Linked DNA regions of Alloactinosynnema sp. L-07. The protein of the gene in region 1 binds, or shares a complex with, the protein of each later gene. Links are inferred from orthologs where the notes say so. Each region holds a gene or a part of one and is shown on either strand. Other genes may lie near its edges. The genes, in order: uvrB and pcrA.

Region 1 (7,491 bases):
CATCGACGCCGTCGAGGACCTGGACGCCGACGCCGCGGCAGGTGCCTGGAATCCGCTGACCGGGACCGGCACCACCCTGATCGAGGCACGCAGGCTGTGTGACGACGCCGTGTTCGGTGTCCGGCTCGCCTTGGCCGAGGCCGACCTGCGCGACTCCGCGCTGGTCCACGCGCTGCTCGTGCACGAACTCGGCGTCGCGGTCGACCGGGCGTTCCGGGTCCACGGGATGTCGGTCCACGACGTCCCGCCCGGCGGCTGGCAGCGCCCAGGGCCACCCCTGCCCCCGGGCGGCTATCAGCAGTACCGCCCACCCCAGGGCGCCCCTGGGCCGCAGGGCCCGCCACCGCCGCCGCCGCATCGCCACGGCGGCCACCGCAAGCCCTCCAGCTGCCTGTGCTGGCGCTGGCCGACGCTGGAGATCCCGCCCAAGCGGCGCGGCGTGGTTCTCGGGTGTGTGGCCTGCCTGTACGAGTGCGGGACCTGCCAGATGTGCTGCCGCGACCCGTATCCGGGGCCGTGGAGCGGCAAGCCCCGCGAGTCGTGCGACTGCGATTGCGACTGCTGCAGCTGCTGTGACTGTTCCTGCTGACCGGTTGACGCGACCTCCGGCGTCGGCGATTATGACGACTGTCATAGACGCCCCTGGAGGTACCCGTGACCGAGTGGCAAAAGTCCGCCTGCATCCTCTGCGAGTGCAACTGCGGCATCGAGGTGCAGGTCGAGGACCGGTCCCTGGCCAAGATCCGCGGCGACAAGGCCCACCCCGGCTCCGAGGGCTACACCTGTGAGAAGGCGCTGCGGCTCGACCACTACCAGAGCCGGACCGTCCGCCTGACCAGCCCGTTGCGCCGTACCCCCGACGGCGAGTACGAGGAGATCAGCTGGGACACCGCGATCGCCGAGATCGCCACCCGGCTCACCGCGATCCGTGACGAGCACGGCGGCGACAAGATCTTCTTCTACGGTGGCGGCGGCCAGGGCAACCACCTCGGCGCCACCTACAACAAGGCGCTGCAGGGTGCGATCGGCGCGCGGTACCAGTCGAACGCGCTCGCCCAGGAGAAGACCGGCGAGATGTACGTCGACGGCAGGCTCTACGGCGGTCACACCAAGGGCGACTTCGAGCACGCCGAGGTCGTGGTGTTCGTCGGCAAGAACCCGTGGCAGTCGCACAGCTTCCCGCGCGCCCGCCCGGTGCTCAAGGCGCTGGCCGCCGACCCGGAGCGGGCCATGGTCGTCATCGACCCGCGCCGCAGCGAGTCCGCGGCGATGGCCGACATCCACCTGCAGGTCAGGCCGGGGACCGACGCGTGGTGTCTGGCCGCGCTCGGCGCGATCCTGGTCCAGGAGGACCTGGTCGACCACGCGTTCATCGACCGCCACACGTCCGGCGGCGAGACGATCATCGACACCCTGCGGGCGGTGGACGTGGCCGACTACGCGGCCCGCTGTGGGGTCGAGGAAGCCCTGCTGCGCGAGACCGCGCGGCGCATCGGTGCGGCCAAGAGCGTCTGCACCTATGAGGACCTCGGCATCCAGCAGGCCCCGCACAGCACGCTTTCGTCCTATCTGAACAAGCTGCTCTGGATCCTGACCGGCAACTTCGCCAAGCCGGGCGCGATGTTCCTGCACTCGTCCTTCGCCCCGCTCGCGGGCGGGGCGCCCGGTTCCGGCGGATCCCGCAAGCCAAAGAGTGGTCTGGACATGCTCGTCGGCACCGCGAAGGACATGGTGTCGGGCGCGGTGGTCCGGCTGCCCTCGGTCCTGCCGGACGCGCTCGCGTCCCGGATCGGCGCGGCGCTGAGCCCGCAGGCCGCCAAGGTCGCCCGCGGCGGACCGGGCAAGCCGGGCGGGCCGAGCAGGCGCACCCCGGTGACCGGCGCGCGGATCATCGCCGGGCTGGTCCCGTGCAACTCCATCGCCGAAGAGATCCTCACCGACCACCCCGACCGATTCCGGGCGATGTGGATCGACAGCGTCAACCCGGCGCACTCGCTGGCCGACTCGGCGAGCTTCCGCGCGGCCATGCGTTCGCTCGATCTGACCGTCGTCGTCGACATCGCGATGACCGAGACGGCCAAGCAGGCCGACTACGTGCTGCCCGCGTCGAGCCAGTTCGAGAAGTGGGAGTGCACGTTCTTCAACGTCGACTTCCCGCGCAACGTCTTCCACCTGCGCAAACCGGTCATGGCGCCGCTGACGGGCACGCTGTCGGAGCCGGAGATCTACGCCAGGGTGATCCGCGCGCTCGGCGTGGTCGGCGAGTCCGTGCTCGCGCCGCTGCGCCGCGCCGCGCGCCGCGGGCGCAAGCAGTACGCGGCGGCGTTCTTCCTGACCGTGGGCGCCAACCCCAAGCTCATGCCGCTGGCGCCGTACCTGCTGCGGGAGACCCTCGGCCCGACACTGCCGGAGGGCGCCGAGGGCACGGCGTCGCTGTGGGGCGCCGCGCAGCTCTGCGCGCTGGCCAACCCGGCGTCCGTGCGCCGAGCGGGGTTCACCGGATCCGGATTCGAACCAGGGGACAAGCTGTTCGACGCGGTGCTTTGCGGTGAGGGCGTGGTGTTCACCCTGGACGACTACGAGCACGCGTGGGACTACGTGCGCAGGCCCGACCAGCGGTTCACCCTCGACATCCCCGAACTGGTCGAGCGGACCCGCGCTCTGGCCGACGAGCCGAGTTCCTGGGTCACCGAGGAGTTCCCGTTCGTGCTGTCGGCGGGGGAGCGTCGCGCGTTTACCGCGAACACGATCATCCGCGACCCGGGCTGGCGGCGCCGCGACCGCGACGGCGCGCTGCGGCTGAGCCCGGCCGACGCCGACGGGCTCGGCGTCACCACCGGCGACACCCTGCGCGTGGTCACTGAGCGCGGGCAGGCCGACGCGGTGGTCGAGGTGTCCGACACGATGCAGGCCGGGCACATCTCGCTGCCCAACGGGCTCGGCCTCGACGGCGGACCGGGCGTGGCGCCCAACGAGCTGACCTCGCTGCACCACCGCGACTGGCTGGCGGGCACGCCATGGCACAAGTACGTCCCGGCCCGCTTGGAGCGTATCGATGCCTAGGGCTCCCCGCGAGGCGATGATCGACAGCGCGGTCACGCTGTTCCGGGTCCGCGGGGTGGCCGACACGTCGCTGCGGGACGTGGTCGAGCACAGCGGGGTCTCGCGCGGGTCGATCTACCACCATTTCCCCGGCGGCAAAGAAGAGCTGGCGCTTGCCGCGACCGAGCGCGGCGGCACGTTCATCAGCGGGCTGCTGGAGCGGCTGCTCGACGACGACGCCGAGAAGGCCATCGCCGCGTTCGTCGACTATTGGACGTCGGCGCTCACCGCGGCGGGCTTTCAGGATGGCTGCCCGGTCGCGGCGGCGGCGCTTTCCTCAGACGAGACCGCCTCGGCGCGCACGGCGGCGGGGGTCGCGTTCGGGCGGTGGGAATCGCTGCTCGCCGAGGCGATCGCTCGGCGCGGTGTGCCTGCCGCTCGGGCGGCATCGCTGGCGACTTTGGCGATCGCGGGCATCGAGGGCGCGTTGTTGATCTGCCGCGCGCAGGGCAGCACGGAGCCGCTGGCCAGGGTGGGTGCGGAGCTGCGCAGGCTCGTCGCTGAGAATGTCGGTGGGGCCGCGTAGCCTCGTTCGTGTGGCATTCCCGACCGAGCACCCAGTCCTCGCGCACTCCGAGCACCGCCCCGTCAGCGACATCCCGCGCGCGGGCGGCCGGTTCCGCATGGTCGCCGACTACCAGCCCGCGGGCGACCAGCCAGTCGCCATCGATGAGCTGGAGAAGCGCATCAAGGCCAACGAGCAGGACATCGTGCTGCTCGGCGCCACCGGTACGGGCAAGTCGGCGACCGCGGCCTGGCTGATCGAGCGGGTGCAGCGGCCGACCCTGGTCATGGCGCCGAACAAGACGCTGGCCGCGCAGTTGGCCAACGAGCTGCGCGAGTTCTTCCCGGACAACGCCGTGGAGTACTTCGTCAGCTACTACGACTACTACCAGCCCGAGGCGTACATCCCGCAGACCGACACCTACATCGAGAAGGACTCGTCGATCAACGACGACGTCGAGCGGCTGCGCCACTCGGCCACGATGAGCCTGCTGTCGCGGCGTGACGTCATCGTGGTGGCCTCGGTGTCGTGCATCTACGGCCTCGGCACCCCACAGTCCTATTTGGACCGCTCGGTCGCGCTCAAGGTCGGCGCCGAGGTCGAGCGGGACGTGTTCCTGCGCGCCCTGGTCGACGTGCAGTACACGCGCAACGACATGTCCTTCGCCCGCGGCACGTTCCGGGTTCGTGGCGACACCGTCGAGATCATCCCGGCCTATGAGGAACTGGCCATCCGGATCGAGTTCTTCGGCGACGAGATCGACAAGCTCTACTACCTGCACCCGCTGACCGGCGACATCGTCAGCGAGGTCGACGAACTGCGCATCTTCCCCGCGACGCACTACGTGGCGGGCCCGGAGCGGCTGGAGCGGGCGATCCGCGACATCGAGTCCGAACTGGAGGAGCGACTGGCCACGCTGGAGCGGCAAGGCAAGCTGCTGGAGGCCCAGCGGCTGCGCATGCGCACCAGCTACGACGTCGAGATGATGCGCCAGGTCGGATTCTGCTCCGGCATCGAGAACTACTCCCGCCACATCGACGGCCGCGCCGGGGGCACCGCCCCCGCCACCCTGATCGACTACTTCCCCGACGACTTCCTCCTCGTCATCGACGAGTCGCACGTGACGGTGCCGCAGATCGGCGGCATGTACGAGGGCGACATGTCGCGCAAGCGCAACCTGGTCGAACACGGCTTCCGGCTGCCCAGCGCCGTCGACAACCGGCCGTTGACCTGGGAGGAGTTCGCCGACCGGATCGGCCAGACGGTGTATCTGTCGGCCACCCCCGGACCGTACGAGATGGGCCAGGCGGGCGGCGAGTTCGTCGAGCAGGTCATCCGGCCGACCGGCCTGGTCGACCCCGAGGTGATCATCAAGCCGACCGAGGGCCAGATCGACGACCTGGTGCACGAGATCCGCGTCCGCGCCGAACGCGACGAGCGCGTCCTGGTCACCACGCTGACGAAGAAGATGTCCGAGGACCTGACGGACTATCTGCTGGAGCTGGGCATCCGGGTGCGGTACCTGCACTCCGAGGTCGACACCCTGCGCCGGATCGAGCTGCTGCGCCAGCTCCGCCTCGGCGACTACGACGTCCTGGTCGGCATCAACCTGCTGCGCGAGGGCCTCGACCTTCCTGAGGTCTCGCTGGTCGCCATCCTCGACGCCGACAAGGAAGGCTTCCTGCGTAGCGGCACATCCCTGATCCAGACGATCGGCCGCGCCGCGCGAAACGTGTCCGGCCAGGTCCACATGTACGCCGACCGGATCACCGACTCGATGCGGCACGCCATCGACGAGACGAACCGCAGGCGTGCCAAGCAAGTCGCGTACAACACCGAACGCGGCCTCGACCCGCAGCCACTGCGCAAGAAGATCGCCGACATCCTCGATCGCGTGCTCACCGAGGCCGAGGACGAGGACGTTCCCGTGGGCGGCTCCGGCCGCAACGCCTCCCGCGGCAAGCGGGCGGCGGGGGAGCCGGGCAACGCCCGCAGCGCCGGAGTCATCGGCGACAAGGACGTCAAGTCCATGCCCCGCGCCGAACTGGCGGACCTGGTGCAACAACTCACCGACCAGATGATGAACGCCGCCCGCGACCTCCAGTTCGAACTCGCCGCCCGCCTGCGCGACGAGATCCACGACCTCAAGCGCGAATTGCGGGGGATGGACGCGGCCGGGATCAAATAGTTCGGTCCTGGCCGAACAGTCGCGGGTGGATGCTTGTGGGCGTGACAGGAGCAGCCGAACTAGCCGCGGTTGCGGGCTTGCTGTCCGACGAGACCCGCGCCGGGTTCTGCCTCGCCCTGCTCGACGGCCGGGCGTGGACGGCGGGGGAACTGGCCCGCTCGGCCGGGGTCGCCCGGTCGACGGCCAGCGAACACCTGGACAAGCTCGTTCGCGGCGGCCTGCTGGTCGAGGAACGCCAAGGTCGACACCGGTACGTCCGCCTCGCGGACACGTCTGTCGCATCGCTTGTCGAGCAGCTGGTGAGCCGAACCGCTCCGACGGCGGCCCCGTCGTCCCTGCGCGTGGCCATCGCGAACCGGGCCATGGCCGCCGCCCGCACCTGCTACGACCACCTGGCGGGCACCCTCGGCGTGGCCCTCACCGACGCCATGGCAGAACGCCAACTGCTGGACCGCGACGCCGATCTCGCGCTGACCGCCCAGGGTGGATCGTGGCTGGTCGGTGAGCTGGGCATAGATCCCGATGCGCTCAGGTCCAAAACCAGACCGACCGCCCGCGCGTGCCTCGACTGGACCGAACGCCGCCCCCACCTCGCGGGCGCCGCCGGAGCGGCCCTGTGCACGGCGCTGATGGAGCGGGAATGGGTCGTGCGCGTCGGCTCGTCGCGAGCCGTCCGGCTGACGGCGTCAGGAGCGGGCGCGCTCGACCGGCTTCTGGACGTCCGGATGCCGCACGAGTGACCGCACACTGGGCGCGAACGCGGCCGCCGCCACCGCGACGACGACGAGCACCGCGCCCCCGGTCAGGGTGGCGGACACGCCGAAAGCCTTGGCCAGCGGACCCGCAGCCATCTCGCCGACCGGGATCGCGATGAACGACCCCACGGCGTCATAGGAGTACACGCGGGCGAGCCGGTCCGGCGCCACGTTCTCCTGCAGCGAAACGTCCCAAGCGATCCCGAACTGCTCGATCGCCATCCCGCCGACGAACATCACGACCAGCAGCGGCACCACCGCGGGCGCGTGCGCGAGGAACAGCAGCGGAACCGCCTGAACCCCGATCAGCGCCGTCCCGAACAACAGCGCCCGTCGCGGCTGCCACCGAGTCGCCACGATCCCGCCGATCAACGCCCCCACCGTCTGCGCGCCCAGCACGAACCCCCAGGCCAACCGCCCGATCGTGCTGTCGGCGATGGACGGACCGAGCACGAAGATGCCCCCGGTCATGACCGCGTTGATCACCATGAGTGCCGCCACAACAGTCCACACCCACGCCCGCGCGGTGAACTCCCGCCACCCGGACCGAATGTCCGCCCACGGCCGCGTCGGCGCGTCCTCATCGATCTCCGGAGCATCCACCCGCGCGTAGAAGAACGACGCGATCAGGAACACCACGGCGGTGCCCCCGATAGCCCACCCAGGCCCAGCCAGCGCCGCGACCATGCCCCCCATCGACGCCCCGGTGATCATCGCGGTGTTGATCCCCATCCGCACCACCGCGTTGGCCTGCCGCAACAGCGCCTTGGGCACCGTCTGCGGCGTCAACGCCGAAGCCGCCGGGAGCGAGACAGCCGAGACCGCCCCGTTGATGACGCTGAGGACGACCAGAAGGGGAATGTTCGCGAACCCCATAAGCACAGCCGCCGCGGTCATCGCCTGCGACACCGCCGCCGCCAGACTCGCCCCCTGAAGGATCA
Region 2 (7,564 bases), 4.0 Mb from region 1 along the record:
CCGCGGCCAGTCCACCGGCCCCCACCTGCACTTCGAGGTCTGGGACTCCCAGGGCCGCAAGCTGAACCCCATCTCCTGGCTGAACACCCGCGGCGTCCGCCTCTGATCTCCACCGGCTGGCGTCAGCGTTCGGCCATCAGACCACCCCCGTCGCGCCGCACGAAGTACGCCCCGGCGACCCGCCAGACCGCGCACATTCCCCGTCGCGGCCGAGGCAGGTGCACGCGCCCGCAACCGGCGCACCGCGCGCCGTCGGGATGATGAAGGCCAAGCACACTGCGCCACGCCCCCGCGAGTCGGCGCAGTTCAAGACCCGCGATCCCCCTTTGCTCATCCGCCAGCTGATCGACGGCGTCGAGGTAACGACCGACCGCTTCGGCGAGGAGCCGGTGCAGCGTCTCATCCATTCTCGATTCCCCCATGTCCTCATGGACACAGTGAACCAAGAACCACCGACAATTTTCGAACAGAGGTTCGATCAACGCCCAGAGGCGCGCAGCGCCCGCGCCACGAGCCAGACGTTGGTCGACGGGTTGGGGCCGACCGCATTCGCGACGCCGCACTCCGGCGCCGCGGCGATCGCGCGCCGCTCGGCCTCCTCATGTTTGGCGAACGGGAAGTCAGCGGGCACGTGCTTGTCCTACCCCCGCAGATGCCTACGCAGGGATCGGGTCACTTCGGACTGCCGGACGTGCGCTCGATGGTCATCGAAGTGGAGCAGCAGCCAGTATTCGAAGCACGGGGTCGAGACGACCACACCGATACCCGCCCGAGCCGCGTACTCGACAGCGGACCGGAGCGAGGGGTGGTCGTCATGATCCACCACACACCAGACCGCGTCATAGCACTCGGCACCGTTCTTCCGGCGATCCCGAGCCCAGGCGATCTCAGCTTCCTTGACTATCTTGAGAGGATCGCAGCCAATCCCTTTGATGTCACAGGTCACGATGTCGACCGGAATGGCCCGCAGGTATTTCTTGAGTCCTCGAAAGTACTCCGGCTCGGTGTTCTCACCCTCGCAATAGACCAGAATCCGCTGCCGTGGTGTCCGTGTCGGCCTACCCCGCCGAAGGTCTCCGCGTGACGACATCAGGACGCATCACGCCGAAGGATCATCCGCCGAAGTTCGTCGATGTCGACATAGGGCACCGCGCCGTATCGGCCTTGCAAATAGGCGCGCTCAAAGTTCTCCCCCTTCCTCGACTTGAAGTCCGACAACGGAATTAATGAGGTGTCACCACTGGCACCCTTTTCAGTGAACCACACCTCATCGCGGCCAAGCAGCCCATCCGCGAGCAGATTTCCCAACAGCGAAACGTCATGCGATGTGAAGATCAACTGAGCGCCGGTCGCGTTGATTTCAGGATCCCTGAACATCTGAATGATGGTGGCGCTCAACTTTGGGTGCAGAGAACTGTCAACCTCATCAATGAGCAGGACACGGCCAGTGATGACGCTCAGCAGAACAAACGCGGCCACTGACAGCCAGATCTGCGTGCCATCACTCTCGTCGGCGAAGTCGATCTCGACCGCGCTACCGAACGCCCCGGCGTGCAGAAGGTTGATCCTCTTCTGCACCACTTGTCGGGCGCTCGCCTCCACGTGCGGATCAAACTCTCCGGGCCGCTCAGCGAGGAACCTACCGACCAACTCGGCCAGTTCACCTTTTCCCTCTATCTCAACGGCGCCAACAATGCCGAGGTCTGCCATCTTCAGCCAGCCCATCGCCAAATCTGCGATCTCTGGCATACGAATTGCCGTCGCAGCTAGATGATCCCCCCCGGGGCCAACGCCGTTACGCAATAGCGACCTACCCAAGGCGCCGATCGCCCTACATAGCTCCGACAGCAGTGGATGACCGTTCGCTGCGGCTACAGATGCGAACAACGCATTGTTTCTGGTCAGGTCGGCGATCGTCGCGGTATGACCTCCAAGGGTCCTGCCAAACCGAAACTCCGAACCTGCTCTCTCGAAGAGCGTTCGGGTTCGGCCAGTCGGCCCATATTCATACAACCACTCACGCCGTACGCATTCATCGTCCAACTCGAAGCCGAAGGTGTAGCGCTTGCCGTTGAGCATCAAATCGATTTCAAAAAGCGAGGGCTTGTCTCGAAACTGCGGATCGAGTTTGAACGGCTGCCGCGGAACACCGCCATCTATCGGCCATCGCGCGAAGCTGTACAGGACAGCCTCGGCCATGAAGCCAACGGCATGGAGCACGTTGGACTTGCCGGAGGCGTTGGCCCCGTAGATGCCCGCCACACGCACGGTCTGCGGGATGGGACCTGTCGGCTTGGGGTCGCCCTTGCGCGGGACGGCGACCAGCGACAGCTCCTGTTCGTCCCTGATGGATCGGTGGTTGGCAACCCGAAACCGCAGCAACATGCGTCCATCATGCCGCTTTGCACCACTTTGCGGCAAAATTTGCCCGAAAGCGTCTTGAAACTACAGCTTCACCAGCGGCACGCTGCCGATGAGCATCAGCCGGATCGTGCCCGCCGTGCCGAAGTCGATCGTCGCCGTCGCCCGGGGACCGTTGCCGTCCGTGGCGACCACCGTCCCCAGTCCGTACTTGTCGTGGTTGACCCGGTCCCCCACATCCAGCGTCAACGCGGGCGTGTCCTGCCACCCACGCGACGGTGCCGGACGGGCGGTGCCGCCCCGAGCCGCACGGGATCCCCACGTCGTAGCCCGGGTCGGGCTGGAGCGGTCCGGCCCCATCCGGCGCCAGTCGACGAGGTCGGGGGGGATCTCGTCGAAGAAGCGGGAGGCCGGGTTGGTCATCGGCTGGCCCCAGGCCGAGCGGACGATCGCGCGCGACAGGTAGAGGCGTTCGCGGGCTCGGGTGATGCCGACGTAGGCGAGGCGGCGTTCCTCGGCCAGCTCGACCGGGTCGCTCAGCGCGCGCATGTGAGGGAAGATGCCGTCTTCCCAGCCCGTGGAGAACACGACCGGGTATTCCAGGCCCTTGGCCGTGTGCAGGGTCATCAGGGTGACCATGCCGCCGGACTCGTCGTCCGGGTCGGGGACCTGGTCGGCGTCGGCGACCAGCGAGACGCGTTCGAGGAAGGCGTCGAGGGAGCCCGGTTCCGGGCCCGCGGTGGTCTCCGGGGGCGGGATGTCGGCGGGGCCCTCGGTGAACTCGCGGGCGACTGTCACCAGCTCGGTCAGGTTCTCCAGCCGGGAGGCGTCCTGCGGGTCGTCGCTGGCCTCCAGTTCGGCGCGGTAGCCGGTCTGGTCGAGCACGGCGTCGAGGATCTCGGCGACGTCCTGGCCGTCGTCGACGAAGCGGCGCAGGCCGTCGATCAGCTCGACGAAGCCCGCGATGGCGCGCTGGGAGCGCGGGTTCAGCAGCGCGACCTTGCCGACGGCGGCGTCGTTCAGCGCGGCGGAGAAGGAGATGCGCTCGCGGTCCGCGTGCGTCGACACGCAGGCCTCGGCGCGGTCGCCGATGCCGCGGCGGGGGACGTTCAGGATACGCCGGAGGCTGACCGTGTCCTCCGGGTTGGCCAGGACTCTCAAGTACGCCAAGGCATCCCGGACTTCGCGGCGCTCGTAGAAGCGCACGCCGCCGACGACCTTGTACGGCAGGCCGAGGCGGATGAAGATCTCCTCGAACACCCGGGACTGGTTGTTGGTGCGGTAGAAGACCGCGACGTCGCCGTTGTGCGCGATGCCCGCGTCGACCAGCCGGTCGATCTCCTGGGCGACGAACGACGCCTCGTCGTGCTCGTTGTCGCCGACGTACGCGACGATCTTCTCGCCGTCGCCCATGGCGGTCCACAGGCGCTTGTCGCGGCGGTCCGGGTTGCGGGAGATCACCGCGTTGGCGGCGTTGAGGATGGTCTGCGTGGAGCGGTAGTTCTGTTCCAGCAGAACGGTTGTCGCGTTCGGATAGTCGCGCTCGAACTCGACGATGTTGCGGATGGTCGCGCCGCGGAAGGCATAGATCGACTGGTCGGCGTCGCCCACCACGCACAGCTCGGCGGGGGGCAGGCCGTCGGTGCCGCGGCCGACCAGCTCACGCACCAACGTGTATTGCGCGTGGTTGGTGTCCTGGTATTCGTCGACCAGCACGTGCCGGAAGCGGCGGTGGTAGTGCTCGGCGACGTCCGGGAAGCCTTGCAGGAGCTCAACCGTGCGCATGATCAGGTCGTCGAAGTCCATCGCGTTGGCCTGGCCGAGCCTGCGCTGGTACTCGGTGTAGACCTCGGCGACGCGGCGCTCGAGGTCGTTGGCCGCCATCGTCGCGGCCTTCTCGGGGCCGATCAGCTCGTTCTTGAGGTTGGAGATGTGGATCGACAGCGTGCGCGCGGGGTAGCGCTTGGGATCGAGGTCGATATCGCGGGCGACGAGCGTGATCAGCCTGCGCGAATCGTCGGCGTCGTAGATGGAGAAGCTCGACGTCATCCCCAGCGTCTTGGCCTCGCGGCGCAGCACGCGCACGCACATCGAGTGGAAGGTCGACACCCACATCGCGTTGGCCCGGCGGCCAACGAGGTCGGCGACGCGCTCCTTCATCTCGGCGGCGGCCTTGTTGGTGAAGGTGATCGCCATGACCTGGCCCGGGTGCACGTTGCGCTCGCCAAGCAGATAGGCGACGCGGCGCGTCAGGACCCTGGTCTTGCCCGAGCCCGCGCCCGCGACCACGAGCAGCGGGCTGCCGATGTGCTCCACGGCGCGGCGCTGCTGGTCGTTGAGGTCGTCGAGCAGCGCGGCGGACCGACGGCGCGGCGCGGCGGCTGGGACTTCGGCGGGGAGATCGAAAAGGGCTTCCATCGTGCGAACAACGGTACCGGGGGCCGACGAAGACGAAAACCGCGCCGATCCCACTGCGCGGACATCGGGTCGACCGATCGGCGACGGTGTGTCACACTCGATCCGTGCAGACGCGCCACTACGAGTTTTTCTACGGGACCCGGACTCCGGCTCCCGTTGTGGCGTAGCACCGAAAACCACCACGAAGCCCCGGAGTCCTCGGACCCCGGGGCTTCGTGCGCTCGGGAGCTGAGAACTCGAACCGAGCCGCAAAGGGATCACGATGTCTGAGAACACGACCGTCAAGCCCGGTGTCGAACTGCCCGCCCCCGAAGAGGTCGCCGAACTGCGCAAGGAGATCGACGACCTCGACCGGGAGATCCTGCGCCTGGTGAAACGCCGGGCGGAGGTGTCCCAGACCATCGGGGCCGCGCGAATGGCCGCGGGCGGGCCCCGCATCGTGGTCAACCGCGAGATGGACGTGGTGGCCCGCTACCGCGAACTCGGCCCCGCGGGCCGCACCCTGGCAATGGCGCTGCTCGACCTGGGCCGCGGCAGGCTCGGCCGCTGACGATCCACAGACTCCGACTTGTCCACAGACACGCCTCACCCAAGATCATCTTGAGCCCCCACGCGATAGACTGGCCAAGGGACGCCCCCCAGGGACAGGGTGGGGGCCGCGCGAGGCGCGGTGGTGGTGAACATCAGGGGTGGGTCGGGGAGATCCCCCATTCGGTGTGGCGTTGACTCGGGCAGACTGGGGTCATGCTGGATCTCATCGCGGTCATCGTGGTCATTGTCGCCGTCGTCGCCGTCGTCGGGTTCGGCGCTTACCTCGCGCTGTTGAACTCGGCGGCGCGCAAGCGTGGAGCGAGTGGCAGTCAGGTCGCGCAGTACGTGCGCGGGCGGTGGCCGGTCGCGGGGGTCACCGCGGCGGGGGCACTGCTCGGCTGGCTGCTGAGCGGGGGCAGCGGGTTCGCCGACGTGTTGGCGATCCTGGTCGCGGGCGGCTCCGGTGCCGTCGCGGGCAGCTCACTCTCCACCACCATGGCGAAGTACCGCAGCGGCCAATAACGCACTCAGCGGAGAGTTCAGGGCGCGGATTCACTCGATCGCATGAGAATCGAGCGAGTGGTGCGCCCTGCTCTGCGGACGCTGCGCAACGGCTTACCCTTGTTTGAGTGAGAACCGCAGATTCCGCGCACCCTGGCCGGGAGGTCCAGGTCGTCGACGCGAGCTGATCGAGTAATCGGTCGGCGACACCGCGTCACGACCGGGCAGGACAGGAGTCTCCACCACATGGCGAGCGGGCGGGACACCGCGCAGGACGAGCCGGGACAAGGACGACACCGGCGAGGATCGGGCACGACCGGGTGGACGCCGCGGCTGCGGCCAAGACGGCCCCAACCCCCGCGCGAGGACGACACCGACGTGCTGCCGGTGATCGCCGGCCTGTTCCCCGACGCACCCGCGACCGGACTGGCCAAGTTCGACCTTGGCAGCATCCCGGCCTCGGTCACCCCGCCCCGCAGCTGGCGGCGGGCGGCCGGGTTCGCGGTGGCCGCCTCGATCCTGGTGCTGGTCGGTCTGCTCTACGCGGCGAGCACCCTGGTGACCGGCCCCCGCAGGCCAGAGATAGTCGACGCGCTGCCCGGTCTCCCCAGCGGACCGGAGATGCCAATCGAGCTGCCCGGTGAGCCGCTGATGTCGCAGCGGCCCGCGCCGTCGAGCGCCGCGCCGTCGACCAGTGCCTCGCGGACCCAGCCGAAGCGCACGACCGACCGGCCGCGGCAGCCCGGACCGTCCGCGCCCGGATCGACTGACCAGCCCACGCCCACGAGCTCGACCGTGGCGGCCACAACCACCACGACGCCGACCAGGACGACCGTGGAGACCCCGGTCCTTATCGGCCCGGTCGTCGATGCCAAGACGATCGGCGACCGCACCGAGACCTACTTCAGCGCCGTCGCCAACGACCCGGACTCGGCCTTCGCGATGACCACCGGCCAGGCCCGCCGCGACGGCGAGGACGAGATCCAGCGCCGCTATGCCGACGTGACGCGGGTCGAGGTGCAGAAGATGACGATCGACAAGAACCGCTCCACGACCCGGTCGGTCCTGCGGGTCTACCGCGACGACGGGACGATCAGCACCGAGGAAAGGGAGCTGACCTTCACCTATGGGACCAATCCGAAGATCACTCAGGACATAGGGACCGGGTAAGACCCCGACACCTGATTACTCTTTTCGAGTGATCCTGCGCGCCGCCTATCGCCTCGATCGGGTGAACAGCCGAGAAAGAGTGGTGTAGGCCCTTGCGGGCAGGGTACGAGTTGCCCGGTAGCGCGACTCAGGCGGAGGAAAGCGTCAGTGGATCGTCCGACGACCGGCAAGCGACGGGTGCGCACCGGGTCCGTTCACGTCACCGAGTTGATCGATCGGCAGACCAGGATGCTCGACCTGTCCGTCGTGGCCGACGAGATCATCCGGGTCGAGCCGCTCGAACCGACCCCGGACCGCCCGGCAGCGTCGCGCGCGGCGACGCTGGCCAAGATCGCCGTGCTCGGTGTGGCGACCGCGACCCTGGTCGGCGCGGTGGCCGCGGCGTCGCTGATCTCCCGCGATCGCGAGTCCGGCGGCAATGACCCCGCCACCCGCCCCATCACCGGCGAGCGGGCCCTGCTGCCCGACGAGCTCAACCGGGCGGTCATCGAGTCGAGCACCGGCGGCCGCATCCCCGAACAGCGCACCGGCACCGCGTCGGGCAGCCTCAGCGGCAGCACGGCCGCCCCGGCGATCCCCAGCG

Evidence for each region.
Region 2: the proteins of uvrB (region 1) and pcrA are in contact, whole or in part, in a crystal structure (PDB 7EGT), measured with the Thermus thermophilus proteins. The link is inferred for Alloactinosynnema sp. L-07 from one-to-one orthologs. Residues at the interface, in WP_096411307.1 of Thermus thermophilus: Glu23, Leu25, Arg26, Asp27, Gly28, Glu29, Arg30, Phe31, Arg55, Glu326, Asp327, Phe328, Glu379, Ser382, Gln383, His398, Gly400, Arg401; in WP_096412145.1 of Thermus thermophilus: His654, Arg656, Phe657, Gln666, Asp668, Glu669, Lys680, Arg681, Leu682, Ser683, Lys685, Tyr686, Ala687.

Annotation. Positions count from the first base shown.
Region 1 is NZ_LN850107.1:1,154,636-1,162,126, forward strand. Bases 3,290-6,216 are described here. They hold uvrB (excinuclease ABC subunit UvrB), read left to right. Parts: upstream 3,290-3,638; coding sequence 3,639-5,795; downstream 5,796-6,216. Other genes in these bases: BN1701_RS05565 (TetR/AcrR family transcriptional regulator), read left to right, coding at 3,290-3,628; BN1701_RS05575 (helix-turn-helix transcriptional regulator), read left to right, coding at 5,837-6,216. Outside these bases: BN1701_RS05555 (DUF5685 family protein), read left to right, coding at 1-589; BN1701_RS05560 (molybdopterin-dependent oxidoreductase), read left to right, coding at 655-3,063; more of BN1701_RS05565, read left to right, coding at 3,056-3,289; more of BN1701_RS05575, read left to right, coding at 6,217-6,535; BN1701_RS05580 (MFS transporter), read right to left, coding at 6,482-7,491. UniProt on the Escherichia coli protein: The UvrABC repair system catalyzes the recognition and processing of DNA lesions. A damage recognition complex composed of 2 UvrA and 2 UvrB subunits scans DNA for abnormalities.
Region 2 is NZ_LN850107.1:5,106,325-5,113,888, forward strand. The notes cover bases 2,113-5,112. They hold pcrA (DNA helicase PcrA), read right to left. Parts: upstream 4,780-5,112; coding sequence 2,446-4,779; downstream 2,113-2,445. Other genes in these bases: BN1701_RS22850 (ATP/GTP-binding protein), read right to left, coding at 2,113-2,385; BN1701_RS22860 (chorismate mutase), read left to right, coding at 5,042-5,112. Outside these bases: BN1701_RS22835 (M23 family metallopeptidase), read left to right, coding at 1-106; BN1701_RS22840 (hypothetical protein), read right to left, coding at 123-407; BN1701_RS35925 (hypothetical protein), read right to left, coding at 479-631; BN1701_RS38310 (RloB family protein), read right to left, coding at 641-1,090; more of BN1701_RS22850, read right to left, coding at 1,090-2,112; more of BN1701_RS22860, read left to right, coding at 5,113-5,329; BN1701_RS22865 (hypothetical protein), read left to right, coding at 5,524-5,832; BN1701_RS22870 (hypothetical protein), read left to right, coding at 6,058-6,981; BN1701_RS22875 (hypothetical protein), read left to right, coding at 7,129-7,564. UniProt on the Escherichia coli protein: A helicase with DNA-dependent ATPase activity. Unwinds DNA duplexes with 3'-5' polarity. Translocates on single-stranded DNA with 3'-5' polarity. Initiates unwinding more efficiently from a nicked substrate than double-stranded DNA.